DNA from 3 places in the Pradoshia sp. Z5_111 genome. Region 3 is predicted to be linked to each of the others. Evidence: a T-box and tRNA genes for the amino acid it is inferred to sense, from the RefSeq annotation. Region 3 holds a T-box; the other regions hold tRNA genes.
What was found. A T-box is a leader RNA that pairs with one kind of tRNA and senses whether it is charged. The one in region 3 lies ahead of argS (arginine--tRNA ligase), so its partner is inferred to be a tRNA-Arg.
Positions count from the first base shown of each region.

Region 1 (8,541 bases), on a different contig from region 3:
TTATTTCCCTCTTAAGAGGGATTCACCTCCAAATTATTTTTAAAAATTATTACTAGTTTAATAGTTCTTTACGTTTTGTTATTAGTTTTGGTAACATCCTTATTATCTCTAAATACTCTTCTGCATGCAAAAGACCAAGCCGAGAATGTTAAATGCTCTCAAATTGGGTGAAAATATAATTAAAGTAGAAATTAATCGAAATCCTTCCTTACCATGGTAGGACACGATTTAAGAAGAGTTAAGCGGAAGATCCTTCTCTAATGAAAAACATCTTTAAAAGGAGTCTGTTGCATTGGATTATCATACTAAGCCTTTCAATTCTATCTAGTTAGCCTCCTTGCCTGATATAGTTAGGAAAAACTATAACATAAAATAATGTTAATATAAAATGAAATCCCTTATAACTACAATAAATTCATCTAAATGTTCAAAAAACTTTCACAAATTTTATTAAAATAACATTCTATAGAAACTAAAGGATCATACTAACAAGGGTTAATCCTTTATTTGGCTACTACTATGTAGGATTCTATAAAAAACATCCATTTCAAAATTATTATATGATTTATAGTTTTTTATATGTTAATGCAACCATATATACCTTCATAATCATTCACGGCAATCTAAAAGTCTTTTATGCTGCGCGTATGGTAAACTCCAGTTCTAAACATCCACCCTTATATAGTATTCTTATCAATCGGTTTACTTTCGAAGTTTTTTTTAAAATAAAGGATTTACATGTGTTTCCACCGAATTAAACAATAATATACCTGAAGTCAATGTATATATTTTAGATAAGCGAGGTTGAAGATGGAGACTAACGAAAAAGAATTACTTCTTAAGCAAATAAATGATTTAACCGAAAGAGTCAGGGAGTTGGAAGCTAAGGACCGTAAAGTTTCAGTCCCGATGATTGCTTCCATCATACCCGATACCTTACTTGTTCCTTTAACTTTTGATGTTTCAGTAGCCTACTTTGATCAGGTTATTCAAATCATATTAAATTATGTAAATAACTCAGAAATCGATTCCATCGTACTGGATTTTTCCGGTTTTGTACTAAAAGATTGTGATAATTTAGAACTGATGGGTGAGAATATAGGAAACTTAATATCCTCCCTAAAAGTGATGGGAATACAAGTCCTCGTTGTAGGCTTATCACCAGAATTCGTAAAAGACTTAGTCTCTTCCCAATTACCTTTTACTAATTCACTACATACATTCTCAACCTTTAAAACAGCACTGGAATGTTTAATGAAAGAAAAGGGTCTTATTATGGTAAAGGAATCACTGAAATAGATTGAGATTTCAGTGATAAGGAATTTAAAATCCTATAACATTTTCCTTAATAAACCATATTTATTAATTTAGAATATTAATTGGTTAATAAAGTTGACCTTTTGTAATAAAATTATTATAATTATAAAGTATCTTACATAAGTCCCAGTAGCTCAGCAGGATAGAGCAACAGTTTCCTAAACTGTAGGTCGGAGGTTCGAATCCTCTCTGGGACGTTTCCTGTTTCTTAAAGAATTCAAATAATCACATCAAACCCTTGATATATCAACGTTTATAAGGATTAGCGTAAACTGTAGTTTCCTAAAGAAATCTATAGTTTACGCTTTTATTTTGCATTTATTTTGCACGTTCCCCTACACTTCAAAAGATTTCTACTCTTCTCTTTTTCCAACTCTTAATGAATATTTTTAATCGGCTGAAATACAATTTTGAAATCGTATATTTAGAATCCTTCTTGAAGAAATTCTGCAAATAGGACAGGATTGCATTTATTTTTCCGTTATTTAATTTAGCAGAACATAAATTTACTTATTTGAATACAATGATGCATGACTAAAACCACAATAAGTTGGTGATTTAAATAGAAAACAAAACACAGATAATAACAGGTGCAATGTGGGTAGGCGCGTTTGGCAGAATTGTAACTGCTATTGGGAATACACCACCTATATCACTCGATAATAAGGCCTCATCTGATATCAATTTAATTGGTTACAATCTTCAGCTTGCAGCTACGGCAGTCCTGGTTGACACTGAGAGCGACCTGACACTAAATAAAGTTGGTAATATAATTCAGGCGGGCGGCTTGTCTGCGGAAGTGGCCGGTTATATCCTTCCGTTTAGTGATTCAAATGCACAACAAACCCTATTCAATATAGGAAATGAAGGACAAGCATTAGGCACCGACTTGTCTTTCATATACGCTTTAGAAAGAAGCACTACTCTGGTTAATCGATATAATGCATTCGGAGCTTTATTGCAAACCATTGGGATTAATATGTTGGTAATAGCGGGATATTTACCATCAAACAGTCTAAATAGGCAGCAATTCAATTCAATAGGTAGCTGGATACAAGCCATTGGTGCGATCATCCAAGCAATTGCTCAAACAATGAGTAATACGAGTCAGTCTAAATATCAGTACATTAATTAGTTAAAAGCTAACTACTGATAAAAATTTCATTTTTCATCAATAGGGTTATCCCAAAAATGTCATGCCACTGATTTATTGGGAGCCTTTTTTGTGTAAACTATTCAAACTACATAAGTACCCTAACAGCAAAAATGTCCTTTTCTGTTGTCATAGTGGCAAACCAGATTTCTATAATTACTTACATGGAACTTCTTTAATTTTTGGGCATATATTGTTTTAACTTACATTATCGATTAAGGGGGAAACGATTTGGCAAACTCAATAAAACACTATGGGCATGCTCTTCAATTAGCAGGCGGTAACTTAGTCTATATATCAAATAAAATCTATCCAAGGTTTGCTGATAATGGTTTAATTGAAAATCCAAAACAGTACTATATGGATTTAAAAAATGCAGTGAATGTTGCACAGACTAGCGTTCTTTGTTTAGAAAATACAATTCCTCCCTCCTTTTTAAACATTGAACACAGGCAATTAGTATCTTCCTTCCAAGGGATTCTTAATTGCCTAAACAACGTGTTTAATCCTAAAAGTATGGATCAATTCTTTGAAATAAATGAAATAGAACTAGAGAATGATTTTTCATCTTTAAAAAGAATTCAAGAGGATTTAAATCAAACTACATTAAAAGTAATGGAGAAAATCAGGCTACAATCGAGTAGGTGATTATAGTTGATTAAAAAGGACTCGGAAAATCAATTTATCGAATCTTTACCTGTTGAGTTTGGAGATAAAGTTGATTTATTTGGCCAGATGATTGTCACAATAGGGAATCTTCTTACAGTCCTCGGCATCAGCTTTGAAGCAAGCGAAGTAGAGGAAATTGAAGAAGAAGAGCAATTAGAAAATACAGCTGGTATTTCTCATAATAATGACCAGGTCAACGAATCCAACTTAGGATTTATCCTTGCATTAATCGGAGCTAGTACTATAACAATTGGTGATTTAGTATCCATAGGCGGAACCTATCTAGATATAAAACAATCTGAATTAAATGAGAAGAATGAGCAAGATTACAGAGAAGAACACACCAAACAGTTAAAAAATATTGAGAACCAGATCACCTTATTGCAAAATGATGTCAATGCTTTATTTTCGTTGTTTAATTCATTAAAAAATGAAGTTAGTCATATACAAAATTTTTTGTACACTAGATATAATTGAATCTATTTTCAAATGTTTTTACCTCACGATTTCAAATTAATTATGGGAATATATATCCTCACCAGCAAATCTTTACGAGTAGGAATAGCTATATACTCAACTTTATAATTTCAATTAGTACCATACAATAAGCTTCACATAAATGATTACTCACTCACCATTGCGAGATTGGAAGTTCCAGAAAATGAAGTCAGGGCTGAAAAATCAGCTCTTTTTCGTGTTCTTTTAAAGAGTTTAATTGAATAATCTAATCCTACGAGTTTTAATATGACAATAATACCCAACTTATCCTGTTGAATTTGATCTTAAATGGTGATTACTTCACAAGATATTCAATATACTGAACATAAATTAATAAGATGTGAGTCTAATTTGAATAAAATATCTTTAATCGATAGTAAGTCTGTATGAATTTGATCTTTAGTATCCTAAAAATAGCTCATTAATAAAAACGTCCTCAGAAATACCGAGGACGCTCCTGCTCTTTATGCATATACTGACTCTTGTTTCGTAAAAAAAATATAAAAAGTATAATTGGCAAAGCGATTAAGGATCTTCCAGATGTATTCATTTGTTAATCTAGTTGCCCGTCTTTAATCACCTTGAATCACCGATTTAATTGCTTTTTCAATTTCAGCATAGCCTGTACATCGACATATATTGGATGAGAGCCACGTTTTAATTTTTTCATCTGAGGGATTTGAATCATTTTCTAACAGAGCTTGACAATTCATAATAAATCCTGGTGTACAATATCCGCACTGAAACGCAAAATGAGTAACAAATGCTTCTTGAATCGGTTTATTTTCAAGTCCTTCTATCGTTGTAATTACTTTCTCCCTTGCCTCAATCGCAAGCATTAAGCATGATTTTATCGGCTTTTTGTCCACCATTACTGTACAAGCACCACAATCTCCATTAAGGCAACCTGGTTTAGCACCGGTTAAGCCAATTTTATGACGCAAGACATTCAATAATAGTTCAGTAGCTTCAATTTCTCTATAGTATATTTGATTATTCACTAATAATTTTATAGGATATTTCTGCTTTTTTGGATTATAGTTCAATCTACTCACCAACGCTAACAATTCAAACTGAATAGATGCCTTTCCTCCATACGCCCCTCCTACCAATGGAGTATGAACAATAACCTTACCGATTTCGACATTAAAGTACTCACTAATTAATCGTTTAATCATGAATGGAGCCTGTGAAGATGAATGAATGATGACTTCTCCTTCTCCATTAATTTCCGCCTGTGAACATCTTGTCTCCATAGCAGCATGGTCGGATGGGTTAAAGGAAAAAATCTGTTTGACACTAACTTCGCTCTCCTTCCAGCCACTATCCTTATTTCCTTTTCGAATTTTTGAGTGATTAGCAATATTTGTGCCTGGTCTAGGCATAACATCCTGGATTTTCTTGTACTCTTCTAATTGTTCATGAAGAATAGGTGCACCCTTTTCAAGGGCTTGTGTTGGAGAATTGACAACCGCTAATGATTTATAAATAATTTTAATCAAATCAGCAGCAGCCTTGGCAATTTTCTGTGTTTCTGCAATAACTAACGCAACCACTTCTCCGTGATAACGAACTTTCTGATAAGCAATGGGATAGCGATCTCTTATTTCTTCACCTGTTAAAGGCAAATTCACACCTGTTACAATGTTATGTACCCCTGGAACGAGCATCGCCTTGCTGGTATCTATGTCTATGATCAATGCATGGGCATAGGGACTAATAAGCTTTTGAACATAGAGGACATTGCCTGTCTCTAAATCTCCTGTGTACAATGCTTTACCTGTAACTTTATTCCAAGCATCTTTGCGCATAACACTTTGACCAATGATATCCATATAAAACTCCTTTATCAATAAAATTCGTCTAGATTTATTGATTAAAAACTTTAGAGTAATTAGCTACCCACCTGTTTCAACAGAGTAAAAAACAGCAAGTAAAGAGGCATATGTGATGAATCCAATTTAATTACATTCAAATATATGCATAAAATACAAAAACAACCACTCCATATAGAAAGTGGCTGTTTCCGTTTTTCAATTTTAAAAATCGTTAGTTTGAGTAACTACCTATACCATATATGAAAAAAGGCCAATCCATTCAAGAATTGGCCCCATTTTGTTATAGCTTTATTCTTTTCTCATTAACTCAAGACCTATGTAAAAAATTTATGCTTCGTAGTTTTGAATATCCCCTCTTTAACTGATACTCAAGATCAAAGCCAAATAGCTCGAAAGGACAAAAAGGATACTGAGCAAAAATGTGATTATTGATGAAGCTTTTTTAGAAAACGCATAAAATAGTAAGGCTAAAAATAGGCAAGCAATCGTTATAAGTAAAATACTGATTGAATTTACACTCAACTGAACATCCATACCCGAATAATAGTGACCTTGATAAAAGAGTTCAAATAGAAAAGATAGTCCTTCCTGTTCTAATGTACCTGCACTCGGAGGTGATTGCTGGCTCATTGTAGCAGTTGCTGAAAAAATAAGAAGCGCTACTAAACTTTCAGCTTTCACCCATGGAACAGGGTTAAAGGTTTGGTCCTCCCTTAACCTCCGTCGAATGAGTATGCCATTAACAATAGCGTAGGCAAGCAGCGCCATAATAAGAATATGTTTGATTAATAAAAATTGTCCATAATCAACCATCCAAGAATCTGGATATTGCGATAGATCTAACACAAAAGTCATAAGGACTATTCCAGAAGCAGCTGTCACTAGGACGCAGCTAATTGCGATTGGGGTAAACCATCGCAAAAACGGCAGCCAATTCTCTTGATTTCTTGAGAACCAGCTAATAACAAACAGAATACCAACCCAGACCGTCACAGCAGTAACATGGACAAAATGAGTTAAAAAACCGATTATCTGATCCGATGAACTTGCATGACTGGACCACGCAAGGCCCACAATTAAAAGAATGGTTAAAAGACATCCAATCCAAGGGTATTTAGAATCTTCTCTTTTGTGAAAATTAGCAATAAAAAGGAGTAAGATTAATATCACAATCGATGTAAAAATCCATGCCTTGCCAATTTCGAACGTTACTAATACAGTTTGTATTCCACCCTGCCATCCTATTCTTTGCTGTAAGTTCAAGATTAGGATGAGTACGGGTGTAAAAGAAAATAACCCAACACCAACGGCAGCTAAAATCATATATTTCTTTCCTACAGATATGCTAGGCCGATGATGGTTTGGAACAATGGATAGAATAAAACTGCCCATTAATATAGAAAGACAAAGATACAGGGCAATTTCACTAAAGATTACAGAGAACATTTTTTAATTTTTTCTCCTTAATGCAATAAAGGTGATTATAATTGCGACTATTAAAACACCGATAATGATAGGAACAAAATTGGATGATTTATCCTGTTCTGCTTGATTATTAGCAACATCATTCTCTGCACCTGTTTCTTTTTCATTCGTATCCTGTTCACTTAAGCCATCTTGATTTGCTTCATGATCTTCAACACTTTTACTCACTTGTTCTTCCTCATTGTTGTTAGCTAGTGGAGATTCAGTCTCAGTCATTTTCACCTCGAATGAAAACTCCCCTTCCATTTGATGGCCATCTGCACTAATAATATTCCAATTAACAACATAAATTCCATTTATCAAACTACCAGGAATTTTCCCTGTAAGTTCAGTGTCCTTAATGGTAATATCATCAACTGAAACAGCTTGTTTCTTGGAATCCAAGAGTTTAAAAGTACTCCCTTGTTCAATTTTACCACTAAATATTAATGTTATTTCACGTAACTCTTCTGATATAACTTCTCCGTCACTAGGTGTAGACCTCTCTAAATGAGAATGCGCAAAAGCATCAGGTACAAAAGATACCAGTAACAGTACCGTGACTAGTATAATTTTCTTCAAAACATTTCCCCCTGTTCTTAATTATTGGAAACAAATTCTAATTATTGATAAACTATCCAGTATCCTGAATAATAAGATAATAGTAGCCAGACTTATTTGAAATTATGGATTAAATAATCTAAGTAACCCCTCACTATAATATAGGAAATACAGGAAACAGAGAAGTCATTTACCTTTATTTAGAATTCACACATGAGCAAGGAGATTATAAATGATGAAATATATTTGCCCCGTATGCGGTCATAAAGGGCTTGATGAGCCCGCTTATTATGATTCTAAACAGTTAGAGGTGGGTTCTTATGAAATATGTTCCTGCTGCCGATTCGAATATGGTGTGGATGATGATGTCGAATTGGAAAGCGGAGAGTATTTACCCGTAAGAGATGTACACAAAATCTATCGTTCAGTGTGGCTGAATTTAGACGCACCTGTCGCCTCACCTGATTACCAAGAGAACGAGAAAGTGAAGCCAGAACATTTAGAGAGGCAATTAAAGAATATAGGTATAAACATATTTGGAAGACCGATATATGAAGGAGAAAGTTAAACAGATTGATTTTTCTTAAACTAAAAAAACAGGAACAATGTTCCTGTTTTTAATTCCAAGCAGCTATCAATCCATGTAGCGATATTCTCTCAAACTATTTAATATTGAAATTTCCTGAATTATTTTCTCTCCAATATTGGTTTCTCTAACCTTTTTCCGTTTTAATTCTTTATCTACCAATCTTTTTATTGATAAAACATCTGTCCCGTTCAGTAAGACATCTTCTTTTGAATTAAAGTGCTTATGGGCAACCAGCTGCATACCGTAGGAATTGTATAGTAATGTATATCCTGCTATACCTGTTGTTGATTGGTATGCTTTGGAGAAACCTCCATCAATTACGATCATTTTTCCATTTGCCTTAACTGGATTTTCTCCCTCTATTTCTTTAACTGGTGTATGGCCATTTATGATATGTCCCGTGTCAGGATCCAAATCAAAATCAGCTAGGATTTTGCGGCAAATTTCTTCAT
Region 1 covers NZ_JBZCPQ010000001.1:405,572-414,112, reverse strand. The annotation lists gene AC4D4A_RS02035 (STAS domain-containing protein) at 811-1,299, shown strand; tRNA gene AC4D4A_RS02030 (tRNA-Arg) at 1,441-1,514, shown strand; gene AC4D4A_RS02025 (DUF6944 family repetitive protein) at 1,880-2,452, shown strand; gene AC4D4A_RS02020 (hypothetical protein) at 2,702-3,118, shown strand; gene AC4D4A_RS02015 (hypothetical protein) at 3,125-3,616, shown strand; gene AC4D4A_RS02010 ((2Fe-2S)-binding protein) at 4,210-4,650, opposite strand; partial or broken gene AC4D4A_RS02005 (xanthine dehydrogenase family protein molybdopterin-binding subunit) at 4,702-5,448, opposite strand; gene AC4D4A_RS02000 (copper resistance D family protein) at 5,833-6,921, opposite strand; gene AC4D4A_RS01995 (copper resistance CopC family protein) at 6,925-7,521, opposite strand; gene AC4D4A_RS01990 (hypothetical protein) at 7,733-8,068, shown strand; gene fbp (fructose-1,6-bisphosphatase) at 8,135-8,541, opposite strand, start outside.
Region 1: it encodes a tRNA-Arg, which carries the amino acid that the T-box ahead of argS (arginine--tRNA ligase) is inferred to sense. The anticodon was not compared.

Region 2 (8,541 bases), on a different contig from region 3:
CTATACCGTGGCAGGAACGGATCATGGACCTGCTTTCTCCGCTCTATCCCTGGGAGGCGCCTATTTATCTTCCTACGGGGATAATGATGGATTGGTCACTGAATCAAGCTCCAAACTATCCTATGGTACACATCTGTTTACGGACAGCTCAATTGACCATGATAATATTCGCATGGGCTCTAAGGTATTTTCACGAATTGAACCTTACTTGCGTAGTGCCACTGTCGCACAAACTAAAACCACAACCGATCTTCCCAATCAATATGAATCAGCTATCCAAAACACATCGTCCCACTATATTCATGGGGATGCCTTAGCCCAAAATCAACTTATAAAAAAAGAGATCTATATTCCTGAAAAAACTACCGGTACAATCTCAATCTATACCGCGAGCCCATCCACTGTTATTGAACTAGTTTCACCGGATGGAACCATTATTCCCGCCTTCTTAAAGCCAACAGCCGACCAGATGATTTTTTCCGGTGCCAGCTTATATACCTTTAACATTAAAGAATTCACCCCTGGTACATGGACTGTACAAATGAAGGCAAAGGAAGCAGATGATGCGTATCTATTAGCCTCTACCTTTAACGAAAAGGATGTATATAAGCTCGATATGGCCGGAACTGGCAAAGCAGAGCAAACCGGATTCACCATTCACACTCCTAAAAATGCAAATACAAGCAGCATGACCATTAAATTCATAGATAAAGATGGGGTTGAGCTAACACAAAACATCCTGCCGAAGACCACCAACGGAGCCGATATTTCTGCTACACTGCCAAAGGTTCCTAAGCCCGGCGTCTATAATATGACGATTGATATCAAAACTAAGCACCCTAACGGCGAAGAATCTATTCGCACCTTGGTGAGATCTGTTTACATTGACTAATTATAGAAACAACCCTCTTATGTTTATCTATCAGGGGGTTGTTTCTTTTTTGTATTCAGGTTATAAAGTGACCACAATACAATTACTTACACTTCACTCTATATAATAACCCACGCGTTAATACGGGAATATTTTCATTTCCACCGGGAATTCTATGCGAAACATCTCTATAAAAGGAGCACGGATTATGAACCTGCAGAGTGGCAAATATTATTGGCAAACAACCTATCCAAATCCTCCTGTATATCCATCGTTGGAGGAAGATATACTTTGTGACGTTCTTATTGTTGGCGGAGGAAGTTCAGGGGCGCAGTGTGCTTATCTCTTAAGGGACAAAGGACTTAAAGTAGCAGTAGTTGATAAACGAAGAATTGGTACCGGCAGCACAATGACTAACACCGCCCTCCTTCAATACTTAGGAGATAAGATGTTGTTCGAGTTGGTCAATTCCTTTGGGGAAGAATCAGCCATTTACCATACAAAATTATGCGAGCAAGCCATTTCTGAAATTGAAGAAACCTCGAAAAAACTAAATATTGATTCCGAGTTTACACGAAGGGATAGCCTCTATTATGCCAGTGACCCACAAGGAGAAACTAAGTTACAAAATGAATATGATTATTTGATAAAGCACGACTTCCCTGTCGATCTGCTTAACGAAAGCCAAATTAAAGAGCGTTACCCATTTTCTAAGCAATCAGCCTTGTACATCCATAGTGATGGCGAAATCAATCCATTTAAATATAATCACGGTCTGATTCAAGCAGCCCATCAAGAGGGTGTACACATATTTGAAGACACAAAAATAACTGGCAAAAAATTTAATAAGGATTTTGCTACATTTTATACGGATCGCAATCATTCCATCACAGCGAAGCATGTCATCATTGCAGCCGGATATGAAGGGCTCGAATTTAAAAAAGATAAGGATTGTCTTCTGACCAGTTCATATGCTGTTATCACTAAACCGGTTGAAAATCTTCAGCAATCTGAATGGTATAAACAAACATTAATTTGGGAAACAGCACGCCCATATATCTATATGCGCACAACTGCAGATAAACGGATTATCATTGGAGGACTTGACGAAAACACAATCTATCCTGAGAATCGTGATTCAAAAATTATTCATAAAAAGACGAAGCTTATTGAAGAATTTAATAAGCTCTTTCCCGATATAAAAGCTGAACCAGAATATTATCTTGGAGCCTTCTATGGCGGGACACATGATGGACTTCCTCTTATCGGTCAATATGACGAATTTCCACACTGCCATTTTCAATTTGCCTATGGAGATAACGGACTTGTCTATAGCACTATCTTGTCTAAAATCATCACGGATATCATTACAAAAGGTTCCCATCCAGCTTTTAACTTATATAGTCAGAAACAGAGGGAAAGGTAATCCAAATAGATTATCTTTGTGATTACAATACTCAATGTAAAAGAATGGACTTAGAAGAAATTTATTTTATAATTTAGCTTCCTATTTATTATATTTAGAAAGCACAAAAAAACCTCTTATGAAAATAAGAGGTTTTTTTAATAGCGTCCCAGGAGAGATTCGAACTCCCGACCGACGGCTTAGAAGGCCGTTGCTCTATCCAGCTGAGCTACTGGGACATGTTTTTATTTTTTAAGTTGTCCTTAACGACATTTATTATTATATAATCACTTTATTTATAAGTCAATAACTTTTTTGAAAAAGTTTTTTATCTTTTTAAAAGTGAAGGGAAGGGAACTCACAAATCCTGATCTGTATATTCCCTTCACTTACTATACAACTTTTTTTCGATTTAGGAAAGTGTTGTTTTCAATTGCCAGCCTGGTAATTTTTCCCCCGACATTGTGTAAAAATCAACGATTGCATTCTGACCTTGTTTTTCGAGAATCACATAGGTTTTATACTGACTTCCTCTTGGCAGACGAATACTGCCGGGATTAATATACAGGCAGTCATCAATTTTTTCTGCACCTGCTATATGAGAGTGGCCAAAACAGATAACATTCGCACCAACCTCTTTCCCCTTCAAGCTAATATTCATCAACGTAGATTTGATATTGTATAAATGCCCATGTGTCACAAGTATTGACCAGTCTTCAAGATGTGCAATTAAATCTTCCGGAAAGTCCTCTCCGAAATCACAATTACCGCGTACAGTTTGATAATACTGAATTACTTGATCATCACGAGATAATTCTGAATCCCCGCAATGTATAAACAGATCGACCTCTTCTTTATGTCTTTCATGCAAAACGTCCAATTCTTCCAGTAAGCCATGGCTATCACTGACAATTAAACATTTCATAGGAATTCCACTACTTTTTCATTTAGTACTTTCTCTAATTCTTTTAAAGCATTCGCTCGATGGCTGATTTTGTTTTTCTCCTCTGCTTCGAGGTTCGCCATCGTGGTTTGTTTTTCCGGCACAATGAAAATAGGATCATATCCGAAGCCATTCTCGCCATCCGGCGCGTCAGCAATGATTCCCTCACATGTTCCGGAAACTGTAATGGGGTCCATCTTCGGACCAACGAATGCTATTGCACAATAAAAACGGGCAGTTCGTTTTTCTTGCGGGACACCCTTCAGCTCATTAAGAACCTTCTCATAATTAGCTCTATCATCTTTTTCGGGACCTGCATACCTTGCAGAAAAAATACCCGGACGTCCATCCAATGCATCAATGACCAAGCCAGAATCATCAGACAAAACAGGCATATTCATAAGCGCGGAAATAGCGTTAGCCTTCAAAAGGGCATTTTCTTCAAATGTACTTCCTGTCTCTTCAACATCAATCGCATTCTCAATATCCAATAGGGTAATGACCTTAATCCCTTTCGGGGAAAATAATGCTTCAAATTCTTTTGCTTTACCTTTATTTTTGGTTGCAATTAAAACGGTATTCATATTCACCTTCTCCTCCCAAGAGAAAAATCGTATAAATTGGTACGCTTTACTGAATTTTAGCTGCTATATCTCCCAATGCCTCTTGCTGTACAGTAAATAATTGCTGTAAACCTTCACTTGCAAGGTCAAGTAATTCATTTAATTGATGTCTGGAGAAAGTAGCTTCTTCACCGGTTCCCTGAAGCTCCACAAATTCTTCTGCGCCTGTCATAATGACATTCATATCAACCAAAGCCTTAGAGTCTTCATGATAATTCAAATCAAGAACCGCTCCAAGCTCCTCAACCATCCCAACGGACGTGGCAGCCAGATAGTTTTTAATCGGATAGGAGCTAATTTTTCCTGCCTCCTGAAGCTTATCGAGCGCAATCGCCATTGCAACAAATGCACCTGTAATCGAAGCTGTTCTTGTTCCTCCATCTGCCTGAATCACATCACAATCAATCCAGATTGTTTTTTCTCCAAGCGCTTCCAAATCGACTACTGCACGTAATGCGCGCCCAATTAAACGCTGGATTTCCATCGTACGTCCAGTAACTTTCCCTTTAGTTGATTCTCGCATCGTCCTTTGTTCTGTTGCACGAGGCAGCATTGAATATTCTGCCGTAATCCACCCTTTGCCTTCTCCGCGCATAAATGGCGGTACACGGTCATCTACACTGGCTGTACAAATCACCTTTGTATCACCGACACTGATTAACACCGAACCTTCCGGGTGTTTAATATAATTTGTTTCTATATGTACGGGTCTTAATTCATTCTTCTTCCGACCATCAAATCTCATAGGTACCTCCTAAATGTATACATCATGCTTAGTTTAGCATACCCTAATTCAATAAAAAAGCACCCTGTCCAAACAATATTGCCATTTATGTCCAAATTAAAACAAGCAAGCTCCTATACAGAGCTTGCCTATCTTTTTCTCTATTAGTATTTACCTGTATTGACGGTTTCCGGTCGTGTTACCGGTTCCGATAGCTTCTTGCCATCTTCCTTCAGAAGCTCACCCTCGCCATTTACCTGAATCGCCACTTTCTTTATATCTTTTTGCTCAGTCAGAGAAAGCACCAGTTCATTTAATAAATGGCCGGATACTATTTTCTCCTCCCCATCAAAGCTCGAATAAATAGATTCATTAAAATTAAGTGTAACCACGCCATCCTCTATTTTAGGTTCCTCGACTAATGCAACATCAGGTCTGAACTCCGTAACAAGCGGTGAGGAATAACCCGGACCTTTAATCAGGCTGCTGACTACGGCTTCTACATGATCTTTTTCTTGATTACTGATTCTTTTTGTCACTGGTACATAATAATAGTTATCTGTTTCACCGGACATATAGTAAACCGTTACAGGGCGTGTATTCATAATATCGGTCGTGTCTGTATGATCGTTATTGATTCCCATTAATCTTGATGTTCCGTTTTGTATGGCTGTTTTATTAACAGGCATCTCCTTTAATGCTTGCCCTTCAATTTGTAATTTTACTTTATCCACTTTATCAAATTGCGTTAACGTCCAAGTCACTGACTCCAGGATTTTCGTTTCATCCTCTTTTTTATATTCCTTAAACTCTTTAGAAAAATCTACGGTGGCTACTCCATCCTTAATGTCTACACTTTTAACAGCAGTATCTGCCGGTAAAACTGCTTTGAATCCATTCGGAAGCATTTGTGATACCGGGCCGTTCGTCACTAAATATTCCACCGCCTGCTTGGCTACACTTTCTGTATTAGGCAATGGAATGGTTTGTGGCACAATATATCCATTTGCATCCATTAAGTATAATTCCGTTTGAACCTTTAATGCCTCTTCATTCTTTCCTGCCTCTTCATTGGTGTTAACACCCTCCTGGTTGACAACTTCTTCTTCACCCTCTGCCTGCTCCTTCAAATACGTAACATCCTGAGGCGGATCAATTTCTTCTTTTTTTGGTAAATCGAACAAGCCGCAGCCTGACACTAAAACAGATGATATAAGTACCGAAGCAACCAATGTTGATTTCTTTCGTAAAGGCATACACCATTCCTCCTAAGACTGTTTGTACTACATATATACGGGGCTTGGCTCATTTTATACCTTTAAAGGCAGAAAAAATTATGTATTCAAAAAAACCTTGCACAATTTTAGCGAAGTATTTTCATACTTAAAATTGTGCAAGGTTTTTTATAAGTTGCTTTTCTATTCTCCATCTACCATCTGATAAAGCGTAGCATGTTCAACTGTTTCTACTGCTTCACCAAGCCAGGCGTAAGCAATAGATTTAAACATTCTTCTGGAGCCGGTAGTATAGAAATTGTAGGTTGGCTGAGGGGTTTCCCTATTTAGCATGCCAGCATGTTCCAATAATACACTTGCCTCTCTTGCCGTTTCTTCCCCTGATGATATAACCGTCACATAGGATCCCATATAATTTGAAATAGGTTCTGTTAGCAATGGGTAATGTGTACATCCCAAAATCAATGTATCCATGCTCCTATTTTTCAAGGGCTTTAATGTTTCAGCCACAATTTTTTTAGCAATTGCACTGTTCCATTCACCGCTTTCTACCAGAGGAACAAATTTGGGACATGCCAAGCTTTCTATGTGTACCTTTGGATGAATGCTCAATAACGCCTTATTATATGCTTTACTGCGCACTGTTCCTTCTGTACCAATAATACCGATGTTTCTTGACTTTGATACATCAATCGCCGCCCTGGCCCCCGGCTGAATAACACCCAAAACCGGAATTGGCAGGCTTGCCCTCATTTCCTCAAGTACGGCAGCCGTCGCGGTATTACAAGCTATAATTAACATTTTAATATTCTTCTTCAAAAGGAAATGAGCCATTTCCCATGTAAACTTTCGAACTTCCTCCATTGGTCTGGGCCCATATGGACATCTGGCTGTATCACCAAGATATATTAAATTTTCATTTGGAAGCTGCCTGATAAATTCTTTAAAAACCGTTAATCCGCCAACTCCCGAATCAATAAGTCCTATTGGGTTTTCTCTATCCAAATCAGATCGCCTCTATCTATCTTTTGCTTGCAGCATTTTGCTCTATTATTTAAACCGGACTGTATATCACTTTATCATTAGTTTATTTCTTTTCCAATCCATCACTTGGGCATAAAAATAGAGTAGTGATTCAAACCACATACTTTACATTTTACAATGACGTGTATAGTGATTTGATATTCGCTACTCTTCCTAATTTATGGACTCATAAAGGAATTGTCAAGAACAATGATAAATAGATCAATTGCTAGGCGAGCTTCTAAAAAGATCATTGAATGATCTTATAATTCCAATTCACCCATTCGAAGTAGTTCTACGACCGCTTGGGAACGGCCCTTTACGCCCAATTTTTGCATCGCATTAGATATGTGATTTCTCACAGTTTTCTCACTAATAAAGAGGTCCTTAGCGATATCTTTTGTTGTTTTGTCCTGTACCAATAACTCAAATACTTCTCTTTCTCTTTTTGTGAGTAAAGGTTTATGAGTGAAATCGTTCTCCTTCAACTATTGTAACCCTCCTTGCTACCAGCCATAACCTTAGGATTGGGTATATATTTAGTCACGATAGTGTATGTGACTGGTCTATAAGGAGTGACTATATTTAGATAAGAATGAACGTGTTTTTATGATTGAGGTTGCTTCTTCAATCCGTCATTAAACAATTCCTTCATCTCTTCTGTCCAAGCTACCGGCTTACCGCTTAATCTGGAAATTTGGACAACTGTTCCTCGACCGGTGAAGCAGGGAACCCCATCCTCCCGTAGACCAAGATAATGGATATCAACCGATGAATTGCCTATTTTATTTGCCTTAACTTTAATATTGAGTTTCTCATCGAAAAAAACCTGATGGAGAAAATCACATTGAAGATCAGCTACTACAGGAATCGTTTCATGTTTGGTATCCACCCAATCCTGCATCATGCCAAGACTTTTAAAATATTCAATCCGTGCCTGTTCAAAATACGTAAAAGGCACTGTATTGTTTAAATGCCCAAACATATCTGTCTCTGAAAATCTAACTTTAATAGAATAAGAAAAAGTAAATTCTTCTTTCCACTCTTCCATGTCTTTAATATATGCAATTTTACCCATTGGGAACACACCTCTCCATAAATATGAATGACTATTCATTCATTATACAGAAAAATCGACGAAATTGTAATTATTTTACTGGTGGATAGGTGTTTTTTGGAATTACACATTTTGAAGGTACTCAAATAGTTTTTTAATTTCTTATTCCATTTTTTTAATTTAAAATGGAAATTAAATGTAAAACATTAGCACTGTAATGTTAAACTTACGATATAAAGTTGATTCCTCCCACTGCTTTACAACAAAAGATATTTAATTTACTCCGTAAAAATATCCTACACAGATTATACATATCTTGAGAATCATCCCTTCAACTAATACATTCTAAAATAAAGGAGGAAATAAATTTGATATTACATACTGAAGTTTTTGGGGATGGAGAACCTATTGTATTTCTTCATACAGGATTAGAAACCGGTTTGAATGACTTTGTGTATCAGAGAGAATATTTTAAAGATACATATAAGATCATTCTTCCAGATTTACGAGGACATGGTCATTCATTAGAAAATGATTTTAGCCATTTCTTTGAAGACTCAGCCATAGATTTAATGGAAACTCTAAATCATTTAAATATTGATGCTGCACATGTTGCGGGATGTTCATTAGGTGCCTTGGTTGGCTTTTTTTTCGCAAAGC
Region 2 covers NZ_JBZCPQ010000006.1:191,256-199,796, reverse strand. The annotation lists gene AC4D4A_RS14160 (esterase/lipase family protein) at 1-892, shown strand, start outside; gene AC4D4A_RS14155 (NAD(P)/FAD-dependent oxidoreductase) at 1,080-2,297, shown strand; tRNA gene AC4D4A_RS14150 (tRNA-Arg) at 2,442-2,515, opposite strand; gene AC4D4A_RS14145 (metallophosphoesterase family protein) at 2,689-3,201, opposite strand; gene AC4D4A_RS14140 (XTP/dITP diphosphatase) at 3,198-3,803, opposite strand; gene rph (ribonuclease PH) at 3,850-4,587, opposite strand; gene AC4D4A_RS14130 (GerMN domain-containing protein) at 4,731-5,822, opposite strand; gene racE (glutamate racemase) at 5,985-6,806, opposite strand; gene AC4D4A_RS14120 (helix-turn-helix domain-containing protein) at 7,088-7,312, opposite strand; gene AC4D4A_RS14115 (acyl-CoA thioesterase) at 7,432-7,902, opposite strand; gene AC4D4A_RS14110 (alpha/beta fold hydrolase) at 8,250-8,541, shown strand, end outside.
Region 2: it encodes a tRNA-Arg, which carries the amino acid that the T-box ahead of argS (arginine--tRNA ligase) is inferred to sense. The anticodon was not compared.

Region 3 (8,541 bases):
CTTAATGCCGTGTCAGTTGTGATTTTATCTTGTTCAAGTATAATAAAGAAAATGGCTACTGGCCTAACTAGTAATGAATATGGTGGTTTATCATGTCTAACAATAAAAATTTCACGTCGAGAATAGATTATGGTCTTCTATTTATTGTATTTTTGCTTTTTATAACAAGCTGTATGGCTATATATAGTGCACAAACGACAGGTCAATATGCCGAAAACTTTCTTGTAAAGCAAATTGTCTGGTATATCGTAGGAATCAGCCTTGCATTTGTGATCATGAGATTTGATGCTGACCAAATGAAAAAAATGAGCTGGTATTTATATTTCTTTGGCTTATTTCTATTGATGACCATTATAATTGCACCAACAAGTATCGCTCCAGTTGTCAATGGAGCAAAAAGCTGGTTTAGATTTCCTGGTATTGGTTCAATTCAGCCATCGGAATTTATGAAGGTATTTCTAATTTTGGCGTTGGCGGCTCTTATCCAAAATCATCATCTGAAGCATCGGATTAAAACACTTCAAACCGACTTTATCCTTTTATGTAAAATCGTAATTACTACAGCTATTCCGATTTTGCTTGTCATGAAACAGCCCGATTTGGGTACTTCTCTTGTCATGATTGCGATTATGGTTGGGATGATTTTTGTATCGGGTATCACTTGGAAATTACTTTTACCGATATTTGGCGGTGGTACACTGTTAGTTGGAGTTATTTTTTACCTCGTTGTATGGCATCCAAATATTATGGAGAAATATTTCCATGTTAAACAGTATCAATTTGGGCGTATCTATGCATGGCTTGATCCGTATAACTATACTTCTTCTGAAGGGTACCAGTTAATCAAATCGCTATTAGCAATTGGTTCCGGGACCACATCCGGTAAGGGATTTGCGAATAGGGAGGTTTACTTGCCAGAAGGTCACACAGATTTCATATTTGCTGTCATTGGAGAGGAATACGGATTTCTTGGTTCAAGCATTGTCATCAGCTTATTCTTCTTATTGATCTATAACATGACAAAAATTGGACTTGAAACTAAAAATGATTTTAATACCTATATTTGTGTTGGTGTAATCTGTATGCTGACTTTCCATGTGTTTGAAAATATTGGGATGACGATCGGCTTGCTGCCGATTACCGGTATTCCTTTACCATTTTTAAGCTATGGGGGAAGCTCATTGCTCGGCAATATGATGGCGCTCGGATTAATATTCAGCATAAGATACCATCATAAGAAATACATGTTTTCTACATCTTCATAAGGAAATTAACATTGAATACCTCTTGCTGAGTTTGAATCAGCAGGGGGTATTTTTTGTTTAATAACAACTAATTATGGCTCTCAAAATATATATTTTTAATGAATGATAAATTACTATTTTATATTTAGTTTAAGAATATGTTACATGGCAGTTATTGTTATTTTTTGTTTTATAATAAAGAGATAGTCATATAAAACTACATAAGTGCGAATTATATAAATAATATGTAAAGAAAAGGTGAATGAATGAGACAAAAGTTATATGGGAAATTGCCGGGTTTATTTATAGGATATTATCCGGTATTTCTCACTCTGTTTCTCTTGTTATTAGGCCTGAATTTTATAGTAATCCTACTTGATTATGAACATTTGGAATTTGGAACAATCCTTCTCTCTGGTATATTGATTTTTGTTATTAGTCTTCAATCCTATTACATATCCAGACAGCCAATAAACGTGGGTGATAAGGAGAGGGGACAATCTATTAATTCGATTTTATATGGAATCATTATCAGTGATTCCAAGGGGAAAATAATTGACATAAATCGAGTTGGAAGTGAGATCCTTGGAATAGCAACTGAAAGTGCTTCTTCTGTATCATTGATTGATGGTCTATGGGGACTCGTAGACAGACATGGAAATCTAATACATAAAAATGATATCCCAATATCGGTATCATTAAATACGTGTAAACCGGTTGAAAGGGAAGTTATCGGCATAAAAAATTTCAAATTTCAAAAGCCTATTTGGCTCGAAGTTAGTGCCAATCCTGTTTTAAATGCAGATAAACATATAGAAGCAGTTGTACTCGTATTCAATGAGATAACTGACCAATATAATTCAATAAAACTATTGAATGAAAAAAATGAACAATTACGGCAAATGTCATTCACGGATTATATTTTAAATATCCCAAATCGACGCTATTTTAATTCTTACTTAACTGAGGTTTGGCTTGAATCTAAAAAGTCTGGAACACCAGTTACATTATATTTAATTGAAATTGATTATATGAAGGAGTATAGGAGAGATCAGGAATTTTCCTATAGTGACCATGTATTAATGGAAGTATCTAAAAAATTATGCGAGGCAGTGGACGGAGAGGGAGTTGTAACTCATATAGAGGGCAGCCGATTTGCTGTCATCTTTTCAGGACTATTTGGTAAACAAATTAGAGAGAGGCAAGCTGAATTAAGAAATGGGCTTATTCAGCTGACAGTTGATAATAAATTAGCATCCAATATAAATGATTTTACTGTATTTATGGGAGTGTCTACACGGGTAGCGACAGACAATTTAGATCACTCTATTCTTATAGAAGAAGCAAATATTGAATTGAATCAGGAAAAAATAAGTAGTGTTGCGAGAGTGTAGATGAAGTTCCAATTAAATAAAAATGGATAGAGTGATAAAAGTATGAATTTTAATAATAAATTTATTAAAAATACATACTTTTTTGTTTTTTTATCTACTTTTAATTATTTTAATATAATTTTTTGATAAAATAAAAAAAGAGATATTTTGCTTTTGATATTAATAGAATAGTAACTGCATGCAAGTAAATGATCCGTCCGGTTACTCGGCCTTATACTATATTCCTGCAAGGATGAGGCCCAATCGATCAGCATCAGGTATGTTTGTAAAATAATCTAAATGTCAATGGAGTGAAATAAGGTTAAGTAGAATCTTGCCTTAAAGGGATTTTTAGATTGTTATCAGCTCAAAACATATCTTGTTTGCAAGCTGAATTTAATAGAAGAATTGATAGAAACTGAACAATACATATAAGTGGGTGTTCGAATGAAAGCAAAAGCAATTCAATTATTAAGACAAGTTGACCTATTTTCGTGCTTATCAGAAAAAGAGATAAAGGAACTGGAGCCTTTTATATATGAAAGAACATATAAGAAGGGTCAATATCTATTTTTTGAAGGAGATCCGAGACTCAGGATATATATATTAATTGATGGCTTTGTAATGCTTGAAAAATCGAATCAGCAGGGTAGCTTATTATATACAAGTTACGTTAAAAAGAATACAGTCTTTCCTTATATGGGCTTATTTAAAAATGAGGACTACAATCATAGTGCCGTCGCAGAAACTGATATTCGGGTTTTCTATATGGTGGCAGATGCATTCGAAAGTATTGTATCAAAAAACTCTACACTTCTTAAAAAAGTAATCCTGCAAGTCAATGAATTACTTGCGGTACAAGAAAATCGAGTTAAAAATGTTATGACCCCGAGTGCACATGTAAGAGTGTTGAATACCATTGATTATTTAATGAATGATTTGGGTGAAGAAGAATCGGGGGTCATTCGTATTAATTGCCCAATTACAACAACCAAAATTTCTGTTATGTCCGGAACCTCCAGAGAAACCGTAAGTATGGTCGTAAATAAATTAAAGAAGGACCAGATTTTGTCTATAAAGGATCGAATGCTCCATATTCATAAACCTGAATATTTTGAAGAAGAGGTTATATGAGGGAATTTATGAACTGATTAATTGAAAATCTCTCCATCTCCCTACTATAATAGGAATATTAAACTGAAGGGATGGAGGGGTAATGTGGTCAAAACTTCCTATCATACACTGGGAGCAGTTATATTTATTTGGGGGTTAGTATTACAACTGAAATGGCCCGGTCAGGATGAAACTATAGGCCATCAACTGTTTCAAGCGTACTCTATTCCTGTTACAGCCGAGATTGGAATCTCTTATGTTTGGATTGTATCCATTATCATTCAGGTCAGCGGAATCTTGTTATTTTTGAAATGGCTATCTATGGAGCATCCCCGGATTTTAAAGAAATATACGCAATTTGAACCGGTATTCTTGGTTGTCTTATTGTTTGCTATTCCTTTTGTAATTAATAGTCTATTAAGTACTTCTGCCAAAACGTATATTTATGCTGATGAGAATGGAGCTAATGCTATAGAATATTTGGAAAGCGAATGTACAATGGAAGAGCAGGATGAAGGTAATCTGTATGAATGCAAAATTATACTGCAAAATTATGAGCATCAATCACAGCAGGTAACGTTGCATTTTCCTGTTTCCGATTCTGTAAAGAAAGAAAAACAGGTAACAGCTTATTTACAGGTTCATGAAAAAAAGGAGATTAGAGTCCAATTTACAGCCGACGAATTAGCCGTTTTCGAAGGGGTACCTGAATTTACAATACAATCATAATGGACTGAACAAAAATAAGGAAAATATATCGGAGAACTGTTTCTATGGTAAACGGTTCTCCGATTTGTTTTTAGGTTAGTTAAGATTACATTTCCTGCGGTGCTTCCATTCCTAATAAATGCATACCTTCTTCAAGAACGATGGTAATTGATTTTATTAAAGCCAAGCGATTTTGCAATTCACTGTCATTCTCCAATATGCGTATATGTCCATAATAGCGATTAAAGGATTGAGCCAAGTCAATCAAGTATTTAGCAATAACGGATGGCTCCATTTTTTCGAAAGCCCGCTCAATCACGGATGGAAAGGCCAGCAAATGCTTTACAATATCAAAGCTATATTCATCACTTAAGCCTGCTGAAGCACTCGTAGGAGTGGATGCCTTTCTAAGAATCGAATGGGCACGAGCATTTGTATATTGTAAATAGGGACCGGTTTCCCCTTCAAACTTTAGGATGTCTTCAAGTGAGAATTCAATATTATTCATGCGGTCATTTTTCAAATCGTTGAATATAACAGCTCCTACACCGACTTGTCTTGCAACCTCATCTTTGTCATTTAAATCAGGATTTTTATTCTCAATATTTTTACGAGCAAGCTCGATTGATTCGGCCAGCACTTCCTCGAGGAGAACCACTCTTCCTTTACGGGTCGACATTTTTTTGCCGTCTTTCATAATCATTCCGAACGGTACATGTGAAATGTCGTCAGCCCAGTCAAATCCAAGTTTCTTTAAAACAGCTTTAAGCTGTTTAAAATGTAAGGATTGTTCATTTCCGACTACATATACAGCCATGGCAAAATCATAGGTACGATGACGGTATAAAGCAGCTGATAAATCCCGTGTTACATAAAGAGTCGCGCCATCGGATTTTTTGATTAAACAAGGTGTTAATCCCTCTTCCTCTAATTTGACTACCATGGCACCCTGATCTTCTACAAGCAGGCCGCTATTCTCAATTATTTCTACAACCTCTGCCATCTTATCGTTATAAAAAGCTTCCCCATTAAAAGAGTCGAATTGAATGCCAAGCAGCTCATATATTTTCTCGAATTCCTTCAGGGATTCTGCTCTGAACCATTCCCATAATTTCGTGGCTTCTTCGTCCCCATCCTCCAGCTTTTTGAACCAGTCACGTCCCTGCTGCTCTAGCTCAGGTTCTGTCTCGGCTTTTTCATGAAAAGTAATATATAACTTTAAAAGTTCGCTGATGGGACTCTTTTTAACTTTTTCTTCATTTCCCCATGCTTTATAGGCTACAATTAATTTTCCAAATTGAGTGCCCCAATCACCAATATGATTAATTTTAACGGGAGTATAACCGCATTTTTTAACAATATTGGCTATAGAGGCTCCGATTACAGTGGAGCGAAGGTGCCCCATCGAAAAGGGCTTGGCGATATTGGGTGAAGACATATCAATTGCAATATTTTCACCATGTCCAAGAGAAAGTGTGCCGTACTGATGTTGATCAGCTAATATCGTATTCATTACTTTTTCACTGATGGACTTCTTATCGAGGAAAAAGTTAACATACGGTCCTATAGCTTTTACATCCTCATAACGTTCATCCTTTAGTTGGTCAGCTAATGTTACGGCAATTTTCTGTGGAGATTGCTTCCACAGTTTTGCGAGAGTGAAACAGGGAAATGCCAAATCTCCATGTGCTTTGTTCTTTGGGGTTTCGACCAAAGACAAGCATGTTTCAAGATTTAAGTCACCGTTTAGTACTTCATTCATATGAGAAGCTACATCTAATTTTATATCCATATCCTCAGCCTCCAGTAAAATATAATAAAAAAAGCCCGTCTCTTAAAAATCTTTAAGAGACGGGCTGTAAACCCGCGGTACCACTCTGCTTGTTCTAATGAACCACTTTAACTTTATAACGGAAAAGTCCGGCCCAAACTACTAAAGATGTTCGCATGAGCATTTCAGAAGCGCGTTCCTTAAAACCAATAATACCAGGCTCTCACTATTCCCGGCTCGCTATAATTTGTATTTTAAGTACTATTCTTCATCATAAATATTATCTTTATTAATTTATATACAAATAGTATAGAAATTCCGAATAGAAAGTCAATACATATTATTCTTTTGCATGAATATATTGCTCATCTATACACAAATGAGTATAAAATAGAATTATAGATCTTAGTAAAAGGAGTATTTTGTTATGAATAAGGAAAAAAGACTCGCTATTATTAAGCAGGTAATTCAGAATAATGAAATCAAAACTCAGGAACAGCTGGTCGAAGAATTATCTAAGCAAGGGTTGCATATTACCCAAGCTACCATTTCAAGAGATATTCGGGAATTAAGCCTAGTAAAATATCCATCTAAGACCGGAGGGACGAAGTATGGATTTATCGGAGATCATAAGTACAATGACACAATGAAACTACGAAAAAAAATGCAAGACGCATTATTAAATATTGAAAGAATAGAATATTTTATTATCCTAAAAGCATTACCTGGTCATGCTCACTCATTTGGGGCAATTTTAGATGAACTTGAGTGGGAAGAGAAAGCGGCAACTATATGTGGGAATGATACCTGTATGATTATTTGCCGTACAATCCATCAAGCAGAGGCCCTGGAAGAAAGGTTAAGAACAATAGCAAATTTATAAGAAATATTTTTTATATTTCAAGTATCATATGCAAAAAAATATACATAGTTATGCGAAATAATAGGAAATTACAGATAATTAATTGAATATTCATACATAAACTTTTCTATTTAAAGAGATTTGTGTGAAGATTTACACATTTTTTGTGTGTAAAAAATCACAAATCTCTTTTTTTCGTTCCTTTACACTAAAAATGTAAGAAAAATAAGGTGTGCAGGAGGAAAGGCAATATGACAAATCCAATTCATGTTACTTCTGAAATCGGCACTTTAAAAACTGTAATGTTAAAGCGTCCCGGAAAAGAAGTAGAAAATCTTACTCCGGAATATCTGGAGAGACTATTGTTTGATGATATTCCTTATTTGCCGATTATTCAGGAAGAGCACGATTATTTTGCTAATACACTAAGAGATCAAGGAATAGAAGTTTTATACCTTGAGAAGCTTGCTGCAGAATCTCTTACAAATCCTGAAGTGAAAGAGGAATTTGTTAGCCGCATGCTTGAAGAAAGCAATGCAAAGGTACAGGGTACATTTGAAAATCTTAAAGAGTATTTATTATCATTTTCAAATGAGGACATGGTTGACAAAATTATGTCCGGTATCCGCAAAAATGAACTGGAGATCAGCAAAAAAACACATTTGTATGAATTGATGGAAGACCATTATCCATTCTATACAGATCCAATGCCAAACCTTTATTTTACTCGTGACCCGGCAGCCGCAATTGGAAATGGATTAACGATTAATAACATGCGCGAACCTGCAAGACGCAGAGAATCCATGTTTATGGAATATATTATCAAGCATCATCCACGTTTTGCTGGTAAAGATGTTCCTGTATGGCTTGATCGTACTTACCATAACCCAATTGAGGGTGGAGATGAGCTTGTATTAAGCCCAGAAGTAGTAGCAATCGGTGTTTCTGCTAGAACATCTGCTAAAGCAATCGAAAAATTCGCGCTTAGCATCTTGAATAAACAAGATAAAGTTAAGAAAGTAGTAGCTATTGAAATACCAAAAAGCCGCGCATTTATGCATCTGGATACAGTATTTACAATGGTAGATTACAACAAGTTTACAATGCATCCGATGATTCAGGGACCTGGCGGTAAAATGAATATTTACATCCTAGAAAAAGGCGCAGATGAATTTAGTGTAAATATCACACACCGTACTGACATTAAAGAGGCTTTAAAAGAAGTGCTTAACTTGCCTGAACTTGAAATCATCCTTTGCGGTGACGGAGATGAAATCGCAGCTCCACGTGAACAGTGGAATGATGGTTCCAATACATTGGCGATTGCACCTGGTGTAGTTGTTACATATGACCGTAACTATATCTCAAATGAGTGCTTACGCAAACATGGTGTAAAAGTAATTGAAATCAAAAGCTCAGAATTGTCTCGTGGCCGTGGGGGCCCACGCTGCATGAGCATGCCGCTTGTAC
Region 3 covers NZ_JBZCPQ010000002.1:46,772-55,312, reverse strand. The annotation lists gene rodA (rod shape-determining protein RodA) at 93-1,265, shown strand; gene AC4D4A_RS04635 (GGDEF domain-containing protein) at 1,511-2,638, shown strand; gene AC4D4A_RS04630 (Crp/Fnr family transcriptional regulator) at 3,065-3,751, shown strand; gene AC4D4A_RS04625 (hypothetical protein) at 3,836-4,459, shown strand; gene argS (arginine--tRNA ligase) at 4,545-6,230, opposite strand; T-box leader at 6,283-6,493, opposite strand; gene argR (arginine repressor) at 6,637-7,092, shown strand; gene arcA (arginine deiminase) at 7,323-8,541, shown strand, end outside.